3 regions of the Shewanella sp. WXL01 genome follow, and region 1 is predicted to be linked to each of the others. Evidence: predicted binding sites of a transcription regulator. Region 1 holds the regulator's gene; each other region holds the start of a gene.
The links. Region 1 encodes LexA, which represses DNA repair genes until DNA is damaged. Its sites were predicted from a motif close to TACTGTATNNNNATACAGTA; they were not measured.

Region 2: a site for LexA is predicted at 4,228-4,247, ahead of dinB (DNA polymerase IV). Genes of this name have one in related genera too.
Region 3: a site for LexA is predicted at 5,128-5,147, ahead of G3R49_RS06785 (DNA topoisomerase III). Genes of this name have one in related genera too.

Annotation. Positions count from the first base shown of each region.
Region 1 covers NZ_JAAIKQ010000009.1:31,588-39,907, forward strand. Annotated here, with positions in the region: gene G3R49_RS16450 (cytochrome c oxidase subunit 3) at 1-711, opposite strand, end outside; gene G3R49_RS16455 (cytochrome c oxidase assembly protein) at 708-1,271, opposite strand; gene ctaD (cytochrome c oxidase subunit I) at 1,273-2,871, opposite strand; gene coxB (cytochrome c oxidase subunit II) at 2,884-4,485, opposite strand; gene G3R49_RS16470 (SulA-like leucine-rich domain-containing protein) at 5,183-5,695, opposite strand; gene lexA (transcriptional repressor LexA) at 5,692-6,309, opposite strand; gene plsB (glycerol-3-phosphate 1-O-acyltransferase PlsB) at 6,551-8,320, shown strand, end outside.
Region 2 covers NZ_JAAIKQ010000001.1:850,739-859,058, reverse strand. Annotated here, with positions in the region: gene G3R49_RS03725 (leucyl aminopeptidase family protein) at 1-1,200, opposite strand, end outside; gene G3R49_RS03720 (aminoacyl-histidine dipeptidase) at 1,512-2,972, shown strand; gene dinB (DNA polymerase IV) at 3,106-4,185, opposite strand; gene G3R49_RS03710 (methyl-accepting chemotaxis protein) at 4,416-6,338, shown strand; gene bfr (bacterioferritin) at 6,432-6,899, opposite strand; gene bfr (bacterioferritin) at 6,916-7,380, opposite strand; gene nqrM ((Na+)-NQR maturation NqrM) at 7,591-7,812, opposite strand; gene G3R49_RS03690 (FAD:protein FMN transferase) at 7,837-8,320, opposite strand, start outside.
Region 3 covers NZ_JAAIKQ010000002.1:361,519-369,838, reverse strand. Annotated here, with positions in the region: gene G3R49_RS06810 (hypothetical protein) at 1-501, shown strand, start outside; gene G3R49_RS06805 (hypothetical protein) at 504-761, shown strand; gene G3R49_RS20330 (barstar family protein) at 867-1,136, shown strand; gene G3R49_RS06795 (hypothetical protein) at 1,368-1,973, opposite strand; gene G3R49_RS06790 (MBL fold metallo-hydrolase) at 2,211-2,855, opposite strand; gene G3R49_RS06785 (DNA topoisomerase III) at 3,042-5,111, opposite strand; gene G3R49_RS06780 (GTP-binding protein) at 5,260-6,276, opposite strand; gene G3R49_RS06775 (DapH/DapD/GlmU-related protein) at 6,266-6,826, opposite strand; gene G3R49_RS06770 (dihydroorotase) at 6,898-8,232, opposite strand.

The DNA of each region.
Region 1 (8,320 bases):
GCCGTGAAATCCGGTTAGCAAGAAGAAGGTATTGCCATATATGCCCGACTCTAGCGTCAGTCCCATATCATGATATGCGTGGGTATACTCCAGCACCTGCAGGTATAAGAACACTGAGCCAAGAATAATGGTGATTGCCAGCCACACGATAAGTGGTGTGCGCTTCATTTTCTCAAGACTTGTGTGGGCAAAATGCAAAGTGACTGACGAGGTCACCAGAATGATGGTGTTAATTAGCGGCAAGCCTGTCCAAGGCATAGCCTCAGTTGTGGTGCCATCAGGGGTTTTAATTAGCGGCCACATCGCTTCGAATGTCGGCCACAGTACTTCGTGGGTCATGGCGTTATTTGATGCGCCGCCAAGCCAAGGGACTGAAATCATGCGCGCGTAAAACAGCGCGCCAAAGAACGCGCCAAAGAACATCACTTCTGAGAAGATAAACCAGCTCATGCCTTGACGAAATGATCTATCCATTTGCGCTGAATATAGGCCAGCCATCGACTCGTCGATAACATTTTTAAACCAGCCAAATAGCATAAATATAATCACGCCAATACCGGCGATCAGGATATAGCCGCCTGAGCTTTGCTCAGTTGATAACTGTTGAATATAACTGCCTGCACCAAACGCGATTAAAAATAGCCCTATGGCGCCGACAATCGGCCAAATACTCTGGGCGGGTACATAATAGGTTTCATGTTTTGTTGTCATTTTGCTGCTCCTTGCTCTATCGCACTCACCACCTTTCCTGTGATGTCATAGAGGGTATAAGAGAGAGTCAATGTGGTGATGGACTCAGGAAGATCTGGGTCCACATAAAAAATCAGAGGTAACTCGGCGCTTGCTTGCGCGGCTAGTGGTTGCTGGTTAAAGCAAAAACACTCGGTTTTATTAAAGTAAGCCGCGCCTTGACCGGGTGACACAGATGGAATTGCTTGACCGACGGTGTCTTTAGCAGACTTATTGTGGGCGATGAATTTGGCGTGAGTAAGTTTGCCCGGATGTACCTCAATCCGATTAACTTGCGGAGTAAAGTCCCACGCCATGCCTGACTGTACATGTGCGATAAACTCGACAGTGACAGTGCGGCTCTCATCGACAACCACAGCTTCATAAGTACTTGCCGTGCCTTGAGGTTTACCATTGATGCCTAGCGCATCACAAAGCACGTCATAAAGTGGCACCAGTGCAAATCCAAAGCCGAACATACCCACTGAGCCAAGCACCAGTAGCGTGAGTAGTTTACGATTTGACTTTGGGCTTGCTGTCATATCATTTCACCTCTGGTGGAGTCGTGAACGAGTGATACGGTGCTGGGCTTGGGATTTCCCATTCAAGTCCTTCGGCACCTTCCCAAGGTTTGGCTGGTGCTTTTTCTCCGCCGCGTACGCACTTAATTACTACAGCTAAGAAAATTAACTGCGACAGACCAAAGGCGAAGCCGCCAATTGATACGATTTGGTTAACGTCTGCAAACTGAATAGCGTAATCAGGGATACGTCTTGGCATACCTGCAAGACCCAAGAAGTGCATCGGGAAGAACAGCACGTTGACTGAGATTACTGAGCACCAGAAATGCCAGCGGCCTAAGGTCTCGCTGTACATGTGGCCAGTCCATTTAGGTAGCCAGTAATAAGCGGCTGCCATAATGGAGAAGACCGCGCCAGATACCAGTACATAGTGGAAGTGAGCCACTACAAAGTAGGTGTCATGGTATTGGAAGTCCGCTGGTGTAATTGCCAGCATCAGTCCTGAAAAACCGCCAATGGTAAACAGGATGATGAATGCCAGTGCAAATAACATAGGTGTTTCAAAGGTCATCGCGCCGCGCCACATGGTGGCTACCCAGTTAAATACCTTCACGCCAGTCGGCACTGCAATCAACATGGTGCAATACATGAAAAATAGCTCTGCAAATACTGGCATACCTGTAGTGAACATGTGATGCGCCCACACTAGGAATGACAAGATTGCGATACTGGCGGTGGCGTAGACCATTGATGCGTAACCAAACAGCGGTTTGCGACAAAACGCTGGGACAATGGCTGAGATAATGCCAAAGGATGGCAGAATCATGATGTATACCTCTGGGTGACCAAAGAACCAGAAAATATGCTGGAACATTACAGGGTCACCGCCGCCGGCGGCATCGAAGAAGCTGGTGGCGAAGTATTTATCGGTCAATACCATGGTGACAACACCGGCGAGGACAGGCATAACGGCAATAAGCAAGAATGCCGTGATTAACCAAGTCCACACAAACAGTGGCAGCTTCATCCAGGTCATGCCTGGAGCACGCATATTGACGATGGTGACAATTACGTTAATTGCACCCATGATCGAACTGATACCCATAATATGCACAGAGAACACAAATAGCGCCGTGGTATCTGGACTATAGGTTGTCGACAGCGGGGCGTAGAAGGTCCAACCAAAGTTAGGTCCGCCGCCCTCCATAAATAGCGAGCCTATCAACAGAGAAAACGCGAATGGTAGGATCCAAAAACTCCAGTTGTTCATTCGCGGCAACGCCATGTCTGGCGCGCCAATCATCATAGGGATCAGCCAGTTTGCTAACCCAGTAAAGGCTGGCATCACTGCGCCAAATACCATGATGAGACCGTGAACCGTTGTCATCTGGTTGAAGAAGTTGGGGTCGACTAGTTGTAAACCTGGCTGGAATAGTTCGGCGCGAATAACCATCGCCATTGCGCCGCCAGTTAAAAACATTAAAAAACTAAACCACAGATAGAGTGAGCCTATGTCTTTGTGGTTGGTGGTTAAAACCCAACGCATGAGCCCTTTTGGGGCGCCATGATGATCATCATGGTGTACATGGTCGGCAGTTTGTTCGTGTGTCATTGTGCTCATTGTTCCACTCTCCTACTGACCATGACTGTCAACGTCTTTCGCTTGCACGGTATCGCCTGAGTTATTACCCCAAGCGTTGCGCTCATAAGTCACTACCGCAGCGATTTGTCTTGGCGTCAGTAATGCGCCAAACGCTTGCATTGCCGTGCCAGGAGCACCGTTTTTGACTACTTCAATATGACCGCTTACATCACCTTTGATGATAGGGCTGCCAATCAGAGATGGGAAAGCACCAGGAAGACCTGCGCCATTGGCTTGGTGACAGGCAACACAGCTTGCCATGTAAACTTGTTCACCTTCACTCATTAGCTGTTCATGGGTGAGTTCGGAAAGGTCGGCTTCAACTGCCTGAGCAACTTCGCTGGCAGCCTCTTGGACTTCACTAACCACAGCTTCAGCTGCTTGCTCTATGGTTTCGACAGCCGAGGTTGCGTCAGGTACCGCTTGGGTTGCTTCAGTTTCAGCGCTCGAGCTGGTGGCAGCTCCTGTAGTAAGGTTGCTAACATCGATCGCCTGCACTGATTCACCACTGTTATTGCCCCAAGCATTACGCTCATAAGTGACGACAGCGGCAATTTGAGTTGCACTTAGCTGCTTATTGAATGCCTGCATAGCCGTGCCGGGTTTACCGTTAACTACGATATCAATGTGATCTGACACATCGCCCTTAATCAGCGGACTGCCAATAAGTGATGGGAACACTCCAGGGAGACCAGCACCGTTAGGTTGGTGACAAGCCGCGCAGCTAGCAAGGTAAACCTGCTCGCCTTGAGCCATCAGCTCTTCCATCGACAAGGTTTTATTGAGCGATGCGGCGGCATCTGCTTCGGCCTGTTTAGCAGCTTGCTTTTGGTCAGCTAACCAAGCGTCAAATTCAGCTTCTGGTAAAACTTCAACCACCACCGGCATAAAGCCGTGGTCTTTACCACATAGCTCGGCGCATTGACCGCGATACGTGCCAGGCTTATCAACCTTGGTCCAGGCTTCATTAATAAACCCTGGATTAGCGTCTTTTTTTACTGCAAATGCGGGTACCCACCAGGAGTGAATCACATCATCTGAAGTCATTAAAAAGCGCACTTTACGATTGGTGGGGATGACGAGAGGCTTGTCTACTTCCAGTAAGTAGGTATCGGTTTTAGTGGCGTCGCCCTCGATTTGATCTCTTGGGGTCGATAGCACGCTGAAAAACTCGACGTCTTCGTTAAAGTAGCTGTAATGCCACTTCCATTGTGAACCCGTTACCTTAATCGTTAAGTCAGCATTCGATGGGTCTTCCATGGCGATCAAAGTCTTGGTCGCAGGAATAGCCATACCGATAAGGATAAGGAAAGGGATAACCGTCCATATCACCTCAACTTTGGTGCTATGGTGAAATTTAGCGGGTTCAACGCCTTTTGATTTGCGGTGGAATATCATGGAGTAAATCATTACTCCAAACACCAAAAAACCAATGGCGCAGCAAATATACAAAATGATCATGTGTAGGTCATACACTTGACCACTAATATTAGTGACACCTTGGGTCATGTTTAGGGGCATTTCGCTTGCCACAAGGCGCGGTGCTACTACAGCTAGTAACCCCAATAGCGCACAATACAACCATTGCTTCACAAGACTTCTCCTCTGCCAATTGCGAATAGCAACTACAAAGAAGAGTCACACAGTAAGTCTCTGCTCTATGCAAACTCTTCGGTTCCCAAAAAAGCTTGATGACTTCAAAGTATCGGTGGCGGTGAGAATACTTCGATGCTAATAAGCACTATGGCTTGGTTAGCATTACTGCTGCACGACTACGGGTGTTTACCGCTCGAGATACCTACGACTGAATTTATCAACTCTGATTTGACGTGTTCCAATCTATGTGGATTCACGTTTTTTATATTTAGATGGCGCGTAAAAATCAGCCACCTTGATTTAACATTACTTGCAGTTTAAATATTGATCAAGATCACTTTTATCGGTAATAGCTTGAAAAATGGCTTAAAAAAGTAACAAAAAGCCCTGCAACTATGGCAGGGCTTGAGTTGTAGGGCCTGTTAATCTTTCAAGATTATTTTTGCAGCTGCTTGTTGGAAATTTATACAAGGCAACGACTTTGATGTGTGGTTGTTCCACATGATAAGTCGTTAACACAGTAGAAATGACAACAAGCGCTGCCTGAAAGGTTCGTTTAAAAGCACTTTACTCTTTGTTGTGAGCGAATTTGTGTAGGTGACTAGACGTCATCGCTCACGCCTCGATTAAAGTGCTTTTAATTCGAACAAATTCTAATCAGCAAAGAGCAACAGGCCCTACTCGCAATAAAAAATTAATGAATTGCTGCGAAATTATTCATTTTGCCAGTGATACTTGCAGGGTTAACAGCTTGATTAGCAAGTTCGCTTGCTTGTTGCTCTTGGATAACTAGACCTAGAGCGCGAGCACTTTTTGCTACTAGTTGTAGGCGGCGACTGTCACGGTCATCTAGATTGCTGGTCCAGCTAACGACTGCGCTAGATGTACCACTGGTAAGGGCTTTCTCAGTGGCCCACAGGGTTTCAATTTCATCTTTTGCATGCACCAACAATACCCGGTCAGTACGGACGCCTGCGTTAGCAAGAAGTTGTTTGTAGCTAATATGTGGAGGATTGATCAGTACAATCCAGCGACCTTGAAAACTCAGCGTAGCGAGTTGAGGTGCCAATGCTTTTAGCTCTTGCTCGCCTTGAGTTTTTGAGCGCACAGTATTAATGCTAGGTTGTGCTTGAAGATCGGTGCAGCCTGTTGAGCCATCAGTCCACATACCAGGGTGGCGAGGTGCATTTCCCATTAAGTTATTCATGACCAATCTCCATTTCTAATCACACCAACTGCCAAGCCTTCAATGGTTAAGCTCTCACAGGTTAAGTCGACCTTAATTGGTGAGTAGTCTTCATTTTCAGCATGTAGCAGTACTGTATTACCTTTCTTTTCAAAACGTTTTACTGTGACATCATCTTCAACGCGAGCGACAACCACTTGACCATTTCTTGCTTGTTGCATTTTATGCACCGCAAGTAAGTCACCTTCTAAAATACCAATGTCTTTCATACTGTCGCCGCGCACGCGTAGTAAAAAGTCAGCAGAAGGTTTAAACATATCTGGGTCAACTTGGTAATGCTGTTCAACATGTTCCTGCGCCAAAATCGGTTCACCCGCAGCAACTTGACCAATTAACGGCAGACCATCGTTTTGTGCTTCTTCGTCTTGAGGGAGGCGAATACCGCGAGACGTGCCAGGCATGATTTCAATACAGCCTTTACGAGCTAACGCTTTTAAGTGCTCCTCAGCAGCGTTGGCACTTTTAAACCCAAGACGCTTGGCAATCTCTGCACGAGTAGGTGGCATGCCAGTTTCTGCAATATTGGTTTTAATTAGCTCTAAAATTTCTGCTTGGCGCGGCGTTAATGGTCTCATGTTGAATCCTGTTTTTTTATACAGTGACTGTCATTATATACAGTGTTTGGGTTCGTGCAAGTATTAACCAATATTATTTTTTCGAAAGGCTATTAGTGAGTTAGCGAACTCTGAGTCAGTGTGCTCTGAAAACTACTGTGTGCTGGTGGTTTGATTAACGATTGATAACTCATAGTGTTAGCCGACGATATTCTGTTATCCTATGCGGCATTATTTGTCCGTAGAATTCATAATCACAACTATGTCAAAACCAGATTCGCTAGTATTACGCGCGTTGCGCTGGGTTCAAAAGTGGATGGTACACACGATTGTTGTTCCTGAAGACCCTTTTGATGACTTAAATCTCGATAAAGATAAGCCCATTGTTTACGTGATGAAGACGGAGTCGATTAGCGACACCGCTGCATTAAGTGAAATCACCTCAGGCTTTGGTATGCCAAGCCCGTATGAGCCGCTAGAAATCGACGGTTTGACGGTGCCTAGGGTTGTTTGCCTTGAAGGACGTAAGCCGATTTTTGGTCGCCGCGAAAGTGGCGACAAGTTTCTGAGCTATTTTACCAATCTGTTAACTGTGCATCGCCAGCGTCCTGAATTAGATATTCAGCTGGTGCCAGTGAGCTTGTATTGGGGGCGTACCCCGGGCAAAGAAGATGACACCATGAAAGCGGCTGTGCTAGAGCGTCAGAACCCAACCTGGTTGCGCAAGTGGCTGATGATTATGTTTTTAGGTCGTCATAACTTCGTGCAGTTCTCAAATGCTGTATCACTTAGATTTATGGCAGACGAGCATGGCAGTGATAAAGCCATCGCGCAAAAGCTTACCCGTGTTGCCCGTGTACACTTTGGTCGTCAACGCAAGGTGATGACCGGGCCGCAACTGCCAAATCGTAACTCATTGTTTGACTCATTACTGAAGTCTGAAGCAGTACAAAAAGCGATTAAGGAAGAAGCTGCCAACAAGAAAGTCACAGAGGAGAAGGCAAAGGAAACTGCGGTTAAATATATTGATGAGATAGCGGCAGGTTATTCAGACAGTTTAATTCGTATCGCTGAGCGCTTTTTAACCTGGCTGTGGAATAAGCTATACAGCGGTATTAAAATTCGCGGCGCGGAGCAAATTCGTCAGTTGCACCATGATGGCCACGAGATTGTATATGTGCCTTGTCATCGCAGCCACATGGACTACCTACTGCTGTCTTACATTCTTTATTACCAAGGTATGGTGCCGCCGCACATTGCAGCAGGTATTAACCTTAACTTCTGGCCAGCTGGCCCTATGTTCCGCCGCGGCGGCGCCTTCTTCATTCGCCGCAGCTTTAATGGTAACAAGTTATACACCGCGGTATTTCGTGAGTATTTAGATCAGCTGTTTACCAAGGGCTACTCAGTAGAGTACTTCACCGAAGGTGGTCGCTCACGCACCGGGCGCTTGCTAGCGCCTAAAACCGGTATGTTAGCTATGACTGTGAACAGCGTGCTGCGCGGCATTGAAAGACCTGTCACGCTAGTGCCAGTTTATCTGGGTTACGACCATGTGATGGAAGTGGCGACTTATCATAAAGAGCTAAGCGGCAAGAAGAAAAAGAAAGAGTCTGTTTGGCAAGTATTCGGCATTATTCGCAAACTGGGTAACTTTGGCCATGGCTACGTTAATTTTGGTGAGCCGATTAACCTGCAAAATTTCTTAACTCAGCAATCACCTGATTGGCGTGAAGAAATGGCAAAAGATAAAGAACAAAAGCCAAGCTGGTTAACGCCAGCTGTCAATGATTTAGCCAATCGCGTGATGACCAATATTAACGGCGCCGCGGCGGTTTCTGCCGTCACTTTAGGTAGTCTAGCGTTACTGGCTACTGAGCAAAATGCACTAGAGCGCAGCCAGCTAGAGAAGCAGTTAAATCTTTATCTCAATCTACTCAACAAGGTGCCATACACAGGCTACACCTCGGTGGTGGACGGTGATGGCGCTTCGGTTATCGACCAAGGATTAGCGCTGAATAAGTTTGTCTCT
Region 2 (8,320 bases), on a different contig from region 1:
AACTGCATTCTCGACCAAAGCTGTGTAGCCGCCATAAGCACGCACCACGTGTCCTGTTAATGTGGCGACACTAAACATTTGCGGTGCAGACTGACTGTCACACTCTAGCGCTTGCTGCTTAAGGTGTGACATCACATCAGCAAGTACTAAACGCCCTTCAGCATCGGTATTACCAATACGCACGCGCACGCCAGCATGGCTAGTAATTATCTCATCGGTAACAAACGCTTCGCTACCTATGCTGTTGCGCACTAATCCAAGCTCTGCAACAACCCGTACTCCCTTAGGTTGGGTGACAGCTAGTGCTTTCATCACACCCGCTACCGCCGCAGCGCCGCCTTTGTCACGACTCATGCCAGCCATGGCGCCGCCAACTTTTAAATCTGCGCCGCCAGTGTCATACACCACACCTTTACCCGCTAAAAAGTACGACTGCTCAATCTCGCCCACACCGACATATTCAAGGCGCACGACCCGAGGATGATGACGCGCAACATCAAACGAGCAGCGACCGACAGCGCTGAGTAACGGATAATCTTTAACTAGTGTGGCTTTATCTTCTATCACACTGCATTTAATTACAGTGTCTTTAAATGCTTGCTGACAATACTCAGCAAACTTAATCGCGCTCATTTGCTCAGGCTCAGTGCCGCATAAGTCACGTGCTAATGACTGACCAAGCGAGATGGCATCAGCCTCTGCGGCCACACTGTCATCTTGCGCTTGCTCAACTAAAAGACCAATCTGCTCGATATTAGGGGTTAGGCCTGTCGCAAGGCGGGTTTCTAGCGGCTGCCATAGGCTTTGATTACAGGCAATGGCTGCTACCGAGCGTGCAAACTGGTAGCGGCTATCACTTGAGCTAGCCACCACGAGTAAAGGTTTTACAGCACCGGCTTGCTCAGCAATTTCAATACCAGCTCGGGCAGCTTTAGCGTATTGGCGCACATCAACATATTCATTATCAATATCTGCCACTGGAGAAATCACTAAGCGGCCACCAGCAAGACCTGGTGCAAATAACAAGGTGGCTGACTTACCTACACGCATATCGACCTGTGCACCATGGGCGGCGAGCAGTTTTATTTCTTGTTGCTCAATGGCATCAATACTTGGCGTAACAACCACTACTGCATCCCACTTATCTTCGGCAAAAATGGCATCGGCTTGGTTTACACCAACAATCGGGCTGTGAAACATGGGCATTCCTTTATCTGGGTTTAAATTTTTTGGCTCACAACTTGGGTCTGAACTGTCACCTAGGTTTGAGCGGGTGAAGTTATATTTACAGAAAATGCGACCCAAACCAATCTCATTTCGATTTTATCGTCACGGTCGTCGATCAGACTGTGAGCGAAGTGTGCTAAAGTGCCTATCCATTAGCGCATGCCAAGTGATTGGCATAAAAGCAAACAATAAATAGCGACGCTATTAACTCCCTGTAGCTAGAATCCATAAACTGGGAGTAGCAAGCGCCGCAGCATAAACAACGACTAATTGAGGGCTCAATCGTGACCGCAATCAACCAATTATATCCTCAACCGCTTTGGCAATGGTTTGAACAAATCTGTGCAATTCCTCACCCATCAAAGTTCGAACAAGCTTTATCACAGCATATTCAAGATTGGGCAAATGCTCAGGGCTTGAATGTAGTTGAAGACAAAGTCGGTAACCTAATCATCAAAAAACCAGCCACACCTGGTATGGAAGATCGCAAAGTTGTTGCCCTGCAAGCCCATATTGATATGGTGCCGCAAAAAAATGCTGACAAAGAGCATGATTTTGAAAAAGACCCAATCGAAGCTTATGTTGATGGAGAGTGGGTAAAAGCTAACGGCACGACACTCGGTGCAGATAACGGTATTGGTATGGCATCGGCGCTGGCTATTTTGGGCAGCAGCGACATTAAACACGGCCCATTAGAAGTATTGCTAACCATTGATGAAGAAGCAGGCATGACAGGCGCATTTGGTCTTGAAGCTGGCATGCTTGATGCTGAGATCCTGATCAACACAGACTCAGAGCAAGAAGGCGAGATCTACATGGGCTGCGCTGGCGGCGTTGACGGTCAAATCTCTGTACCAATGACATGGCAAGCACCTGAGCAAGATAATGCTAGCTACCGCTTAACTTTATCTGGTTTAAAAGGTGGTCACTCGGGTGTCAACATTCACCTAGGCCGCGGTAATGCCAACAAGCAGCTTGCACGCTTCTTATTTGAATATGCTGACAACCTAGCACTTGAGTTAGTCAACTTTACTGGTGGCTCGCTGCGTAATGCTATCCCACGTGAAGCAAACATTAGTTTTATGCTGCCTGCAGATAACGTTGAGTTACTTGAGCAAAACATTGCCCAGTTTCAGGCAACCATTCGCGCAGAGCTAGCCATTGCAGACCCAGATATGACCTTAACTCTACAAGCGATTGACTCGCCTACTAAAGTAATGAGCGAAACTGCGCAGAATAGCTTAATTGATTTACTTAATGCTTGCCCGAACGGCGTGATGCGTATGAGTGATGAAGTTGAAGGCGTAACTGAAACATCACTAAACGTTGGTGTGATTTCTACCGAGGAAGAGCAAGTTCAAATCTTGTGCCTTATCCGCTCGCTTATCAACTCAGGTCGCGACGAAATTGAAGGCATGTTGACGTCACTAGCTCATTTGAGCGGTGCAGGCATCGAGTTTAGCGGTGCTTACCCAGGTTGGAAGCCAGATAATAGCTCACCTGTTATGGAAATTGTGCGCGCAACCTACAACGGCATTTACAAGAAAGACCCTACCATTATGGTTATTCACGCGGGTCTTGAGTGTGGTCTATTTAAAGAGCCGTACCCGAACATGGACATGGTATCCATTGGTCCAACTATCCGCTTCCCACACAGCCCAGATGAAATGGTCAACATCACCACTGTTGGTCAATACTGGGAGTTACTACTTGCGGTGCTAGAGAATATTCCAGCGAAAAGCTAATTCTCATTAGCAAGGTTAAACATCGAAAAGGCTGCATTTGCAGCCTTTTTTTATTGAAAACAGCATTACTGAATGAGTATTAAGACCTAGGTGTTTAGAGGTAAACATTAGTACACCGAGTTGCTGCATTTGCTTACAGCGGCAAATCAAGTTGTGAGCTTTGTGCAACATGAGTTGCTTCTTGGCTTTGCGCCTCACCTGCAAGCCCAACACTCACGCCCAGTAAACGAATACCTCTACCATTGGCACGCTTTAAGGCATCTTCAAGCAAACTCGCGAACAAGTTGACTGACAGCTCATCGCTGCGATGCTCAATCGTAGTTTGCTTAAAATCATTAAACTTAAGCTTGACCACTTGCTTGTTAATGCTTCTATCTTTAGCACTGCGCTGCATTCGCGATGACAACTCTTGAATGAGTTGCGGCATCACCTGCTGACATTGGCTTAGGGTATAAATGTCTTTTGCTAAGGTGGTTTCAACGCCCACCGACTTGCGCACGCGATTAGGGCTAATAGCTCTTTCATCACGCCCATAAGCCCGCTCATGCAATACACTGCCAAACTTACCAAAGCGCTGCACAAGTGCTTGTTTTGGATAATTTTGCACATCCTCACAGGTATTTAATCCAAGGTCAGCAAGCTTCTTCGCTGTAACCTTACCAACGCCGGGGATCTTTTTCAGAGCTAAGGGTTTAATAAACTGCGCTATATCATCAGGGCGAATGACATACTGACCATTGGGTTTATTGAGATCTGAAGCAATCTTGGCAAGAAACTTAACTGGCGCTACACCAGCTGATGCTGTCAGCCCAGTTTGCTGATAAATCTCATCGCGTATCGCCTGTGCCATTAAGGTGGCACTGCCCTTACACAATTGGGTATCTGTGACATCCAGATAGGCTTCATCTAGCGATAAAGGCTCAATAAGGCTGGTATAGCTCTTAAAGATTTCGCGAATTTGCGCCGAAACATCTTTGTAAACTTGCATCCTTCCTGGCACCAAAGTCAGGTCTGGGCACAGCTGCAACGCTTGATGACTACTCATGGCTGAGCGCACCCCAAAAGCACGCGCTTCATAATTACAAGTACTGATCACCCCACGCCTATCACTTCTGCCCCCCACAGCTAATGGCTTCCCCCTTAGTTCGGGGAAGTCACGCATTTCTACAGCGGCGTAGTAACAGTCCATGTCGATATGAATTATTTTTCGCATCTGTTGCTCATATCAGTGACCAAAAAACGATTACCACAATATTACTGTATAAAAAAACAGTATTCAATAAAACCTGTTATTTGGTTAGAGCAGGGAACAGAAACGCCCTCAAAAGCGGCAAGTCACATTTTGTATAACACTGATACAAGAATATTGATGAAGTTAGCAGTTTAATTAGCATACTATCCTTAGAATAATAAAAAGTATAATAATACAATTAGGATAAGCTAATGAAAAAGCTCGGCTTTAAAGCAAGTTTACTCTCTGCTATGACAGGACTGCTGATGTTGTCTCTGCTCATTAGTAGCCTAGTAACCTATGTGCAATTTAAAGACAGTGTGCAAGATGCGCTGGTACAAAACATTCACCATGTGATTGAACAAAAAGTTATCGAGATTAAATCTCGCTTTGAGCGCACAACCAGCGCGGTCACTGAGCTAGCCATGCTCTATCGTCAAGAAAATGGTCAAAGTCAAAATCAACATAGCCACGTGGCTATGACGCAATACACAGCAAAACTGGGCGGCGTGAGCAAAGTGATCATAGGCTTTGATGATGGCAGCAGCTATGTGTCTAAAGCCTCAGAGTCTTTTCCTAATGGTGTGGGTATCGTATCTAAGTATGACCCTCGAACTCGTCCCTGGTATCAAGCAGGTAAGCGCTCTCGTGGCATTAGCCTAAGCGATGTGTTCTTTACCCGCACTGATGCGATACCAATGCTCGGAGTGATGCATCAAATTGATGGCGGCATCATCATGGCTGACCTCCGCTTTGACCAACTTACCTCAGAGCTAAACAAGCTCAATGAAATTGAAGGCGCTACGGGCTTTATCGTCAATAAACAGGGACTAGTACTGGCTTCTACCTCGCCTTTTATCGAGGCAAAACAAAACATCAATGATATAGCCGACTTAAAGCAAGTGTCCCAACAAGCTTTGGGGGTCAACCAAAGTGTGGCAACTCACGAACTCAATGGCGAGGCCACATTAGTTGCCAGCAAACGTATCGAGCTGATTGATAACCAAGAGTGGTACGTCATTGTTACTGTGGATGAGTCCAGCGCGTTTGCCCCGCTATACCAAGCAACGTTTAAATTACTATTGGTCGTGATTCTAGTATTGATTGCTTCGGTAGCGGGATTGCTCGTCGTGCTCAACAAGCTGTACCTACCAATTGCTGAGCTGCGCACTTTAGTGACGGAGCTATCTCAAGGTAACGGCGATCTCACCAAACGTCTTGAAGTTAAATGCAATGACGATATAGGTAAAATTGCCAGTGGCATTAACCAGTTCATTAGCCAGCTACAAAGTATGATGAAAGAGATTAATCAGGCAACTGTTGCACTGTCATCTGGCGTACATTCTCTACAACAATTCAGTGAGCATTCTCAGCAAATTTTAACCTCACACACCAGCGAAACCACACAAATCGTGACCGCGATAGAGCAGCTATCGAATACCGCTGAAATGGTTGAAGCCAATACAGTAGAAGCGGCGAAGCACACTCATGAAGCGCATCACAGCGGCGCCCATTCTTTAAAAACTATCGAGTCGACCCAGCAAGGTATTCTTGCCCTTGCGAGTCAAATCAACGAAACCGCTGGCAAAGTTGAGCATATGAACAATGAGACTAGCTCGATCCAGTCCATTGTTGATGTAATTGGCGCCATTGCCGAGCAAACCAACTTACTGGCACTTAACGCCTCGATTGAAGCAGCTAGAGCCGGCGAGCAAGGCAGAGGCTTTGCAGTGGTCGCTGATGAAGTGCGCGCACTAGCGAGTCGCACCCAAACCAGCACCAGTGAGATTGAGCAGGCGCTCGCACAGCTAAAATCTGAAGCAACCAATGTAGTGGCATCGATTGCCTCAACAGAGCAAGCGTGTGGCACAACCGTTGAAGAAGTGGCGGATACCTCTGCAAGCTTGCAACAGATGAGCGTGATTATGGATGAGATCAATGCGCTAAATAGCCAGAACTCAACCTCAGCTAGCGAGCAAAATCAGGTTATTCAGGCGATTAACCTCAACATGCATCAGATCCACGATATGGTAGAAACCTTGAATGAAGAGGGGCAACTGCAGCAACAAGAAACCGCTAATATTGCCGAAATCAATGACAAGCTGTCAGGCCTGATTGGTCAATTTAAGCTTTAGTCTTAGATAAACACTACGGCCAGAGCAAACAATGCTATAAACAAAAACGCCGCTAATACGTTAGCGGCGTTTTTTGTATAGCAGAGTATGCAATTACATTTGCTTTTGCAGGTAATTTTGCAGACCCACTCGCTCGATTAGGCGTAGTTGCTTCTCAAGCCAGTACATGTGATCCGACTCAGTATCATCGAGTAAAACTTCAAGCAGCTCGCGAGTTTGGTAATCACCCTTTTCTTCACAAAGTGCAATCACCTTACGTAAGTCTTCAGCAACCTTGTATTCGTACTGAAGGTCATTCTCAAGCATCTCTTTAACGTCTTTACCAATGTTTAGCGCTTCGCGGCTAGCAACATCTGGTGTACCTTCTAAAAATAAGATGCGCTGAACCAATTTTGCCGCATGCACTTTCTCATCATCTGACTCATGCAAAATACGGGTATATAATTCGTTCAAGCCCCAATCTTCGTACATGTGGGCGTGAACAAAATACTGATCCATTGCTGATAGCTCGCCAGTCAACAATGAGTTTAATGCGTCGATAACCTCTTGATGGCCTTTCATGATAAATATCCTTAACTTACATTTGTGACTGTAGGTAGTTCTCTAAACCGGTCTTAGCGATGAGATCTTGCTGGGTTTCAATCCAGTCAATGTGCTCTTCTTCATCTTCAAGCAACTCTTCTAGCAAGTCGCGACTCATATAGTCACGCTCATCTTCACACAGCTTGATCGCTTTACGTAGCTCTGCAACTTGCTCTGTTACAGCTTCCATATCGCACTGCAGCATTTCTTCAGTGTCCTCACCAATACGCAGCTTGTCTAGCTGTTGCAGGTTTGGAAGGCCTTCAAGAAACAACACACGCTCAATTAATTTGTCGGCGTGTTTCATGTCTTGAATCGACTTTTTGTACTCTTTGCTGTTGAGCTGGTCTAAACCCCAGTGCTTAAACATACGCGCATGGAGAAAATATTGATTAATGGCGGTTAACTCAAAAGTTAACACGCGATTAAGCTGAGCGATGACGTTTGGCTTGCCTTTCATTATCTTGTCCCTAATCAGTGAACTTGATCTAGATCAATTTCACACAGAATAGTACAGCTGAAGTATAAAGTAAATTTTTTCTTTAATTTCATACACTTAATACTGATAAGCATTCTCATTTTTACTTAGCTTAGTATCTGTTGTACAAAATTAAATCACAAAAAAAGCCTTCAAAATGAAGGCTCTTTACAATGTATTCGCAACAACTGGCTAAATAATACGGTTTTTTTCAAGCTTGGCACGGCGCTCTTCTTCCGCCATTCGGCGCTTGCGCTTGTCACATGGGTCATCACAATCACAGGCTTTTTCGATGCCAAGTACGCCTAGACCACCGCAGCTACCCTCAACGGCTTTCTTTTTGATGATGTAGCCCACAGACATTAATACGAAAAACAGCATTAAAATAACGAATGCGGCAATAAATGTACTCATATACGACTCCGATACAACACGAGGCTATTGCACATATGGCAAAAACGCATCGCTATAATGAATTTGATAACCATGGGGCTGCTTTTCAATCAACATTATCGCCAAATCTAACTCACTGGCAAGCGCTAATGATGCTTCGGTGCCCATTACCATCATGGCAGTTGCGTAACCGTCTGCTGACATACTGCTCGGGTGCAGCACAGTTACCGACGCTAACTTATGGTTGATAGGGTAACCGGTTCGCGGGTCAATAAGATGAGAAAAACGCACACCTTTGTCTTCAAAGTAATTACGATAATCACCCGATGTCGCCATCGCCATATCGTTAAGGCTAATGACTTTCGACACCTCGCGCCCCGTCGCATCAGGTTGCTCAATCGCAACTCGCCAAGGTTGACCATCAAGTTTGTGACCTTTGACACTGATCTCGCCACCAACTTCAACTAAATAACCAGACACTTGGTATTTGTCTAATACAGCTGCAACAACATCTACGCCAAACCCTTTC
Region 3 (8,320 bases), on a different contig from region 1:
AATAATGCTGGATCATTTTTAGGAGTAGCTATCTTCCTCTTAATATTATTCTTTTACATTACTTTCTATCAGTCTTGGCGAAAGGCTGTATACCCATCCATGCATGAGAATATCGATAATTATCTTCTTAAATACTTGACCTCTAAGGCTTTAGATGAGATTAGACAAGACGGTCCTTCTTCATGCAGTATCAATTACGTAGATAGAAAACTAGATAATATTAAGCTTATAGACTTATCAAAATCATGGTTTATATATGACTCTCAAACAAAGAGAGATTATCTAGATATAAGAATACAGCTTACTTATCCATATTCAGTAAATTGTTTTAGTGACATTGGTCATGTCGTATATCATTACAGCGAAAGAAAACTACGCAAGATTATGCCTAAATTCTGGATAAGCTGGGCACTTCACGAAAGCATATTTGTTAAAGATATTCTCCCGTATTTTTTAGGGTTTATCGGCATAGTATCTATTGTAATTTCTGGAATTAGCTAACAATCGCATTAAAGCCGGCAACTGAGACCTTCCCAATGATCTATCGCGAAGCTATGGAAGTTCATTGGAACAGTGAGCGCGGTTATCTCTATGCCACTAAGCCTCGAAAATGGGGCTACGTTGAGTGGTATCATCAAATAATCAAAGCAGCAGCGGAGCAAGGCTGTAAGCTGGTATTTTCTCCTAGTGTTTCGTGGGTAAATGTTTCTACCGAGCTGCAAACGCAAATAATAGGCGGGCAAGGTGCCACAAACACTTAACAAGTTGCTCAAGTACACTCCGGCCGAAAAAAGCGCGGCGTCCGCGGGGCAGCCTACAGTGTGTTCCGGCTGCCCTAAGCAAAGCGTGAATAGCACAAGGGAATTATGCAGATAGATTTGAGTACAATTAAAACGGAAGAACAACTACATGCTCTTTTGTCGTCAGCATTATCTTTCCCTGATTTTTATGGTCACAATTGGGATGCATTTTGCGATTCAATTACAGGTTTAGTTAATTTGCCAGCAAATATAGAATTTACGGGTTCTCAAGAGTTTCGGTTAGCTATGCCAAGTTCATATCACCAACTTACAACGGGCTTCACAGACTTAAAAATTGAGCACCCGAACATAAATTGCAGTGTGGAGTGGAGCTAATGCACCATAACAAAGCGTGATGAGTATGGATGAAACTAAACTTTGGAATTAGCTTAACCAATATGTGGATCACTATAAGTTCACTGGTAGCTTGCGCTGGAAATTGATTTCAAAATTGAAAGGCCAAAAAAGAAGTTGCTCAGATTAGAAGGTACGCCTCACTACCACCAAAAAGCTCAAGCGATTGCTTGAGCTTTTTTCTTTGTAATTCGGTTAAGGCCACGAATAAACCTAATTAAACTCGGCCTCTAGACTCTGTTGCTCTTGGACTTTTTGTACAAAGGCAAGCACATTGTCTCGCTCAAAGTGCTGACGCAGGTTTACTGCTTGCTCTAGGTCGAAATGTGGCTCTTTTGGATGATAGGAGATGTACTGGTTATTGATGCTTTGCATTTTAGGGATGACAAACACTAGTTGGTGATGCTTTGGTGATTGTGAGTAAAAGTGCAGGCTAAGATCGACTGAGCGCCCTACTCGCCACGGGCTATTGCCTAAACGCCAAAAGGTATAGCCGGTTTTAACTTTGGTTATCTCTTTATCGAGGGTGACGGCTTTAGCAATGGCTTTCTTATTCCATGATTCATACTTATAAATCGCTGACATTAGCGAGTCTGCCGCATCGCGAGACAACCTCACACCAACGACATAAATGCCCTCATAGAAATAGATAGTAAACTCATCTTTTTCGGCGTTGTAATCGATACTGGCATCAGCCGCTTTTAGGCGATTGATATCTTCATCAAAATACTGTGGCTGGATATTACTCACGTAACGTTCATCAGCACAGACGCCTGAGAACGACAGTAAGAGCAATACTAAAAGCACTAAAAATCTCACAATCCCCTCCTTGATCAAAAATTTTACATTTCTACGCTAAATAAAAATGAGTAATTACTCAATCAAAAAATCGTCACATTTGAAAAAAATGACACTTGCAGCCATCTTGATTGCGAATTTTAGCCAAGCTAAATCAGCCGGTTGCTTGAACACCTGCAATCCCACACACCTAAAAAATAGGCAACCACTTGGTTGCCTATGTCTTAATTGTGTCACGCTTAATACTGACTTCGACCGTTAGCCCAGTAACTGATCTGCCACAAACGGGTTGTGTTGACGCTCTTCCGCAAATGTCGACATTGGGCCGTGGCCTGGAATAAATTGGGTTTCATTGCCCAATGGCCATAGTTTTTTAGTGATTGAATTAATCAAATCTTGATGATTCGACTGTGGGAAGTCGGTGCGCCCAATAGAGCTTCTAAACAGTACATCGCCTACCCAGGCAGTTTTTGATGATGCTGAGTAAAACACTACGTGACCTGGCGTGTGGCCAGGGCAATGCACCACCTGCAGCTGTTGGTTGCCTAACTCAACAGTGTCGCCGTCATTCAAATATTGATTTGGAGTAAAAGCGCCAACTTCTGGGAAGCCAAAATTTTTACTTTGGCCTGGCAAATTCTCTAGCCAAAAGCTGTCGTCGATATGTGGCCCTACAATAGGGATATTTTGCTGTTCGGCAAGCGCTTGTGCACCACCAACATGGTCGATATGACCATGAGTAAGCAAAATTTTGACTAGCGTTAGGCCTAACTTTTCAACCTCTGTGGTAATGCGATCGATATCGCCACCAGGGTCGACGATTGCCGCTTGTAGGGTGTCTTTACACCAAATCACACTGCAATTTTGCTGAAACGGTGTTACCGGTATGATTTGATACTTCATGAAACTTCCCTCTAAATAAACGGCTTTAATGCGCTGAAAACGAGTTAGGTAGCGGCAAATCTTTGTGCATAATACACCTCAGATTTTACCTAACGCTATTTTGCAATTATTGCTGAAAAAAGCCTAGGGGTATTTGATCTTTATCTAAATAACCTCAACTCGGGATAATAAATCGGTTTCTAACGGCTAGTTTTTAACGGTAGCTTTTTTCGCAGTTGCTCGTTTTGAGGCTGGCTTTTTTGTCGTTGATGTTTTTGATGCCGCTTTAGCATTCGAAGCACCAGATTTACTGTAGCTTTTGCGACCTTTTCTTGCTGTTTTTGCGCCCTTGCCCCAAGATTTTTTAGCTGGCGCTTTAACGCCTTGTAATGCCGTAGGAATATGGGCTGCTGCTTGAGAGACAAGATGAGATACTTGATTAACCAATGGCTGCATAAAGCTGTCGTAGCGTAACTGTTTTTGGCTTATGGCATCTAGGCTTTGCTCCCACAGCGCTGTCATATCAGGCAAGGTAGCCGACTCAGGCAAGCTGTGAACTAAACCTTTGCCTACCTCGGTCGCTATAATCGCTTTGCCTGAGCGCACAACAAAGCCACGTTTAAACAGCAGCTCGATAATTCCTGCCCGAGTTGCTTCAGTGCCCAAACCATCGGTTTCTTTTAAAGTCTTTTTAATCTCTGCGTCGCTGACATAACGGCTAATGCCGGTCATTGCGCTAAGCAAGGTTGCATCAGTAAAGTGCTTAGGTGGCTGAGTCACTTTTTCTACCACTTCGCCTTGATGACAAAACAGCACCTGACCTCGAGTGAGTTTAGGCAGCTTGGCCAGTTCTTCACCATCCCCACTGGCAGCATCATCCTTAGCGCCGTTTTTCACTGCACTGCTGCTTGCGGGGAATAGCTGTTTCCAACCGAGTGATTTGTCGACTTTAGCTTTGGTGGTGAATCTGCCGCCTTGAATCGCTATTTCGACTTGAGTTTCGTCATATACGTAAGCCGGATAAAACTGCGCCAAATACTGGCGAGCGATATGTTGGTAAAGGTTCGCTTCATCGCGAGTTAGCGAGGCTAAGTTTGCCTTTTTCTCGGTTGGGACGATGGCGTGGTGCGCATCGACTTTTGAGTCGTTCCAGGCTTTAGAGACTAAAGATAAATCTGGACTGTCAATTCCTTGAGTGAGTTGCGGCGCATTGGCGCATATAGCCTGGGTAACAGCAGGAGCAAGTGCTAACTGCTCTTTAGGTAAGTGACGACTATCTGAGCGCGGGTACGTGATAAGTTTATGTTTTTCATACAGGCTTTGGCAGGTATCAAGCACAGCTTTGGCGCTTAAACCAAAGCGTTTAGCGGCGTCGATTTGCAGTGACGATAAACTGTAAAGCAGCGGTGGATTTTGCTTTTTGGTTTTGCATTCAAGCTTAGTGATTTTGGCTTGTTGACCGGTAATTCTGCCTGCCACGTTGTGCGCTAACCCTTTAGCAAGCACACGGCCATCTTCGTCCATGTAGGGTTCACAAGCTTTGCTTGGTTGCCACTTGGCGCTAAAGTTAGGCTCTGACTCATTTACGTCAGATAAATGCGCTAACACCTCATAGAACGGCTTAGGTTGAAAGTTTGCGATTTCTTCATCGCGGCGGACAATTAAGCCAAGTATTGGCGTTTGTACACGCCCAACAGACAATACACCTTGATAGCCAACCTTTTTACCTTGAATAGTATAGGCGCGGGTCATGTTCATACCATATAGCCAGTCAGCACGGCTACGAGCCAATGCTGATGTTGATAGTGGAACAAACTCACGGTTACTGCGCAGTTGCCCAAGTGCCCTTTTTACCGCGCTTGGGTTTAAGTCACTCACCAATAGGCGCTGCACCTTGGCAAGCTTGTCGCCCTTAACGCCTAAATGGGAGATGACCTCATCGACCAGCAACTGCCCTTCTCTATCAGGGTCGCCAGCGTTAACCAGCTCATTGGCTTGTTTTACTAACTTACGCAGTACGGTTAATTGGCTACGGGTTTTCGGCTTAGGTTTGAGCTGCCATTTTTCAGGCACTATGGGGAGATCTTCAATACGCCAGGATTTGTATTTGTCGTCATAGGCATCTGGCTCGGCTTGCTCAAGCAAGTGACCGATACACCATGACACGCAATCGCCGTTAGCCGCGGTAATAAACCCCTCAGCTTTTTTAAGTGGCTTAGGTAGCACATCGGCAATAGCGCGACCAAGACTTGGTTTTTCGGCAATATATAGACGCATAGAAAACTGGACAAAGCACTGTATGAATTAACAGTACTTTACCCAGCAAAGCGGTAAAGCGCAATAGCAACAATCAACAACAGCTGATTTGATTAAATCTAGGTGCTTTGCGCTCACGCCGAAAAAGGCTTACAAATGCTTTAGCTTGCTAATCAACCAAACATGCCAGCAACTGAGATTCCATGCCATCGTCAATGGTACTTTTTCCGGCTGCATTAGCTTGCGAAATCAACTCAATACGGCTCTCGAAGCATTCATCAAGCTCAATTTCGGTAATACCGTCCGGCGTTAAGTTGTAGCCAAATACTCCCATGTCGGTGATAAACACGGCTTTCATACGCTCTACCACCAAATTAACTAATAAACGCACCAATGACTGACGCGAGAACACTTTATCTGGCGCAAAACGCCAGCCGACACTGTTGTAGCCTTCACCTTGATTGCTGGCTTTAATCAAGCCGCTTTCTGGCATAGGCAGATCACACGCGAGTGGTTTAGGTTTGCCGTGATGATGGTGGTGATGATGTGTACTGTTGGATAAACCTTGAGTTTTACCCTCAAGCGCACTTAGCGGCAATTTACCATGCTCGGCAAAAATCACTTTCGCATCAGGGTTAGCCTGATTGACATAAGCAATGAGTTGCTCAGCTTCATCAGCGCGATACAGATCTTGCTTATTACCGACAATCACATCAGCAATGACAATTTGCTGATTAAACGTATCGTGCTCAGTATATTTAGGCTCAGCTAGTTTACGGGCATCAACCAAAGTGATGGTTTGCTGCAGCGACAATACCTGACGGTAATGCTCAGATGACAACACCTCAAGCACTTCTTTAGGGTGACCTAAGCCTGTTGGCTCAATCAATAACCTGTCTGGCTTAGCAGTGCTGAGCAGTTGATTTAACGCGATCTCCATCGGCAAACCTGCGGCGCAGCACATACAACCGCCGGGTACTTCTCGGATAAAGACTTGCTGCTCAGCATGCTGGCCTTGAAACAAGCTGCCATCTACACCGATTTCGCCAAACTCATTCACCAGCACTGCCCAGCGTTCATGCTCTGGCTTGTGCTCAATTAGGCTCATAATGGTTGAGGTTTTACCCACACCAAGAAAGCCGGTAATGATGTTGGTAGGTACCTGAGAGATAGGGTTAGAGCTCATTAGCAATTCTCCGGTAACCTTCAACCAGGGTATGGTTTGCAGAAACCACAGACTCAGAAAATGCTGAATATTCTGGTGGTACTTTAGAGATAGTATTTAAGTCAAAATCTGGGCCGATGTTAGTCATTGGCGGCACGTGGAACTGCTCTGGTAAGTCTAAGCCATCAACCACACTGTTATGACGAATAACGCAGCCTTTACCAATTTTGGTAGAAAACACTACGGAGTTAAAACCAATGAATACATCGTCGCACACTTCACATGGGCCGTGGATAATTGAACGATGGGCAATAGAGCTACGCTCGCCAATCGTTACCGCTGCGCCGGCTTTTGAGTGAATAACCACACCGTCTTGGATATTGGTGTCGCGCTTAATAATAATTGGCTCCATGTCGCCTTGTGCGTTCACTTCATCAGCGCGGATAACCGCATAAGGGCCAACAAATACGTTTTCTTCAATGATGACTTTGCCGCAAATAATGGCGGTAGGATCAATAAACGCCGTTTCTGCGACCACAGGCATGTGCCCAGTTGGATTTTTTCTTAGCATGACAGTTCTCGTTAATGTTGTTTTATTCGTTCTATTAAATCAGGAGCGCTAACCCCAATTGGTATGACAAATCACCGCTCAAACGCTAATGCCATTGCAGCATTTGGCGCTTCAATAAGCTTGTCGCCATCAAATACCTGCTGACCATTTACCCAGGTGCCTGCAATTCGTGATGTGAATTCATGGCCAGCAAATGGCGTCCAATTGCAGTGGTATAGACAGTTTTCATCAGTCACTGGTGTGGTTTTCGCTAAATCAACTAACACTAAGTCGGCATAGTAGCCTTCGCGGATATAGCCACGCCCTTCAATAGCGTAACGAATCGCGACATTGTGCGCCGTTTTTTCAACTACTTGCTCTAGGGTTAAACGCTGATGCTGAACATGATCAAGCATGGTAAGCAGTGCATGCTGCACCAAGGGTAATCCGGCTGGCGCTTGCTCATAAGGCACGTTCTTTTCTTCAAGTGTATGCGGCGCATGATCGGTGGCGACAACATCAATTTGCCCTGTGTGCAATGCTTTACGCAGCGCGTCACGGTCGCTTTGGTATTTAATTGCAGGGTTACATTTAATGCGGTTTCCGAGCAGAGCGTAATCGTCAGCGCTAAACCATAAATGGTGCACACAAGCTTCGGCAGTAATTGACTTACCCGCAACAGGGCCTGCTTCAAATAGGTCTAGTTCTTTGGCTGTGGTGATGTGCAGCACATGCAATTGACTGTTGTGTTTTTTAGCTAGGTTTACCGCATAGCTAGACGATGCATAACAAGATTCATCGTCACGCAGTTTTGGGTGATCTTCTATCGTCAGCGGTGAGTGGTCTTGCTTAAGCTTTTGCTGGTTTTCGGCAATAACAGCGCCATTTTCACAGTGGGTCACAATCAATACAGGTGAATGCTCAAAAATCGCCTCAAGCGCTTGTGGATGCTCAACTAGTAAATCGCCAGTTGATGCCCCCATAAATACCTTTACGCCGCAGTGACGCTTGGGGTTAAGTTGTTTAATTTGCTCAAGGTTGTCTTCGGTGGCACCAAGATAAAACGAGTAGTTGGCAGCAGAGTTTGCAGCGGCGATGTCAAACTTGCTTTCAAGCGCATCGATTGTGGTGGTTGATGGGCTAACATTTGGCATTTCCATATAGCTAGTAATTCCGCCAGCCACCGCTGCGCGAGACTCTGTGGCGATACTGCCTTTATGAGTTAGGCCAGGCTCACGAAAATGCACTTGATCATCAATCATACCCGGCAATAAATATTTGCCAGACGCATCAATGAGTGTATCGCCAGGCTTTGCGTCAATATTTGGTGCAATTTCGGCGATTTTACCTGCTTTTATATATACATCTTGCTGAGTAATGCTGCCTTCGTTAACGATACTGGCATGCTTGATCAATGTGGCTGTCATGGTTTGCACTCTTTATTGATGGGGTATGTTGTAAACCTAATTGCAAACTCGAGTAGATCTTATTGAGTATTTGCCGCACTAGGTTCAC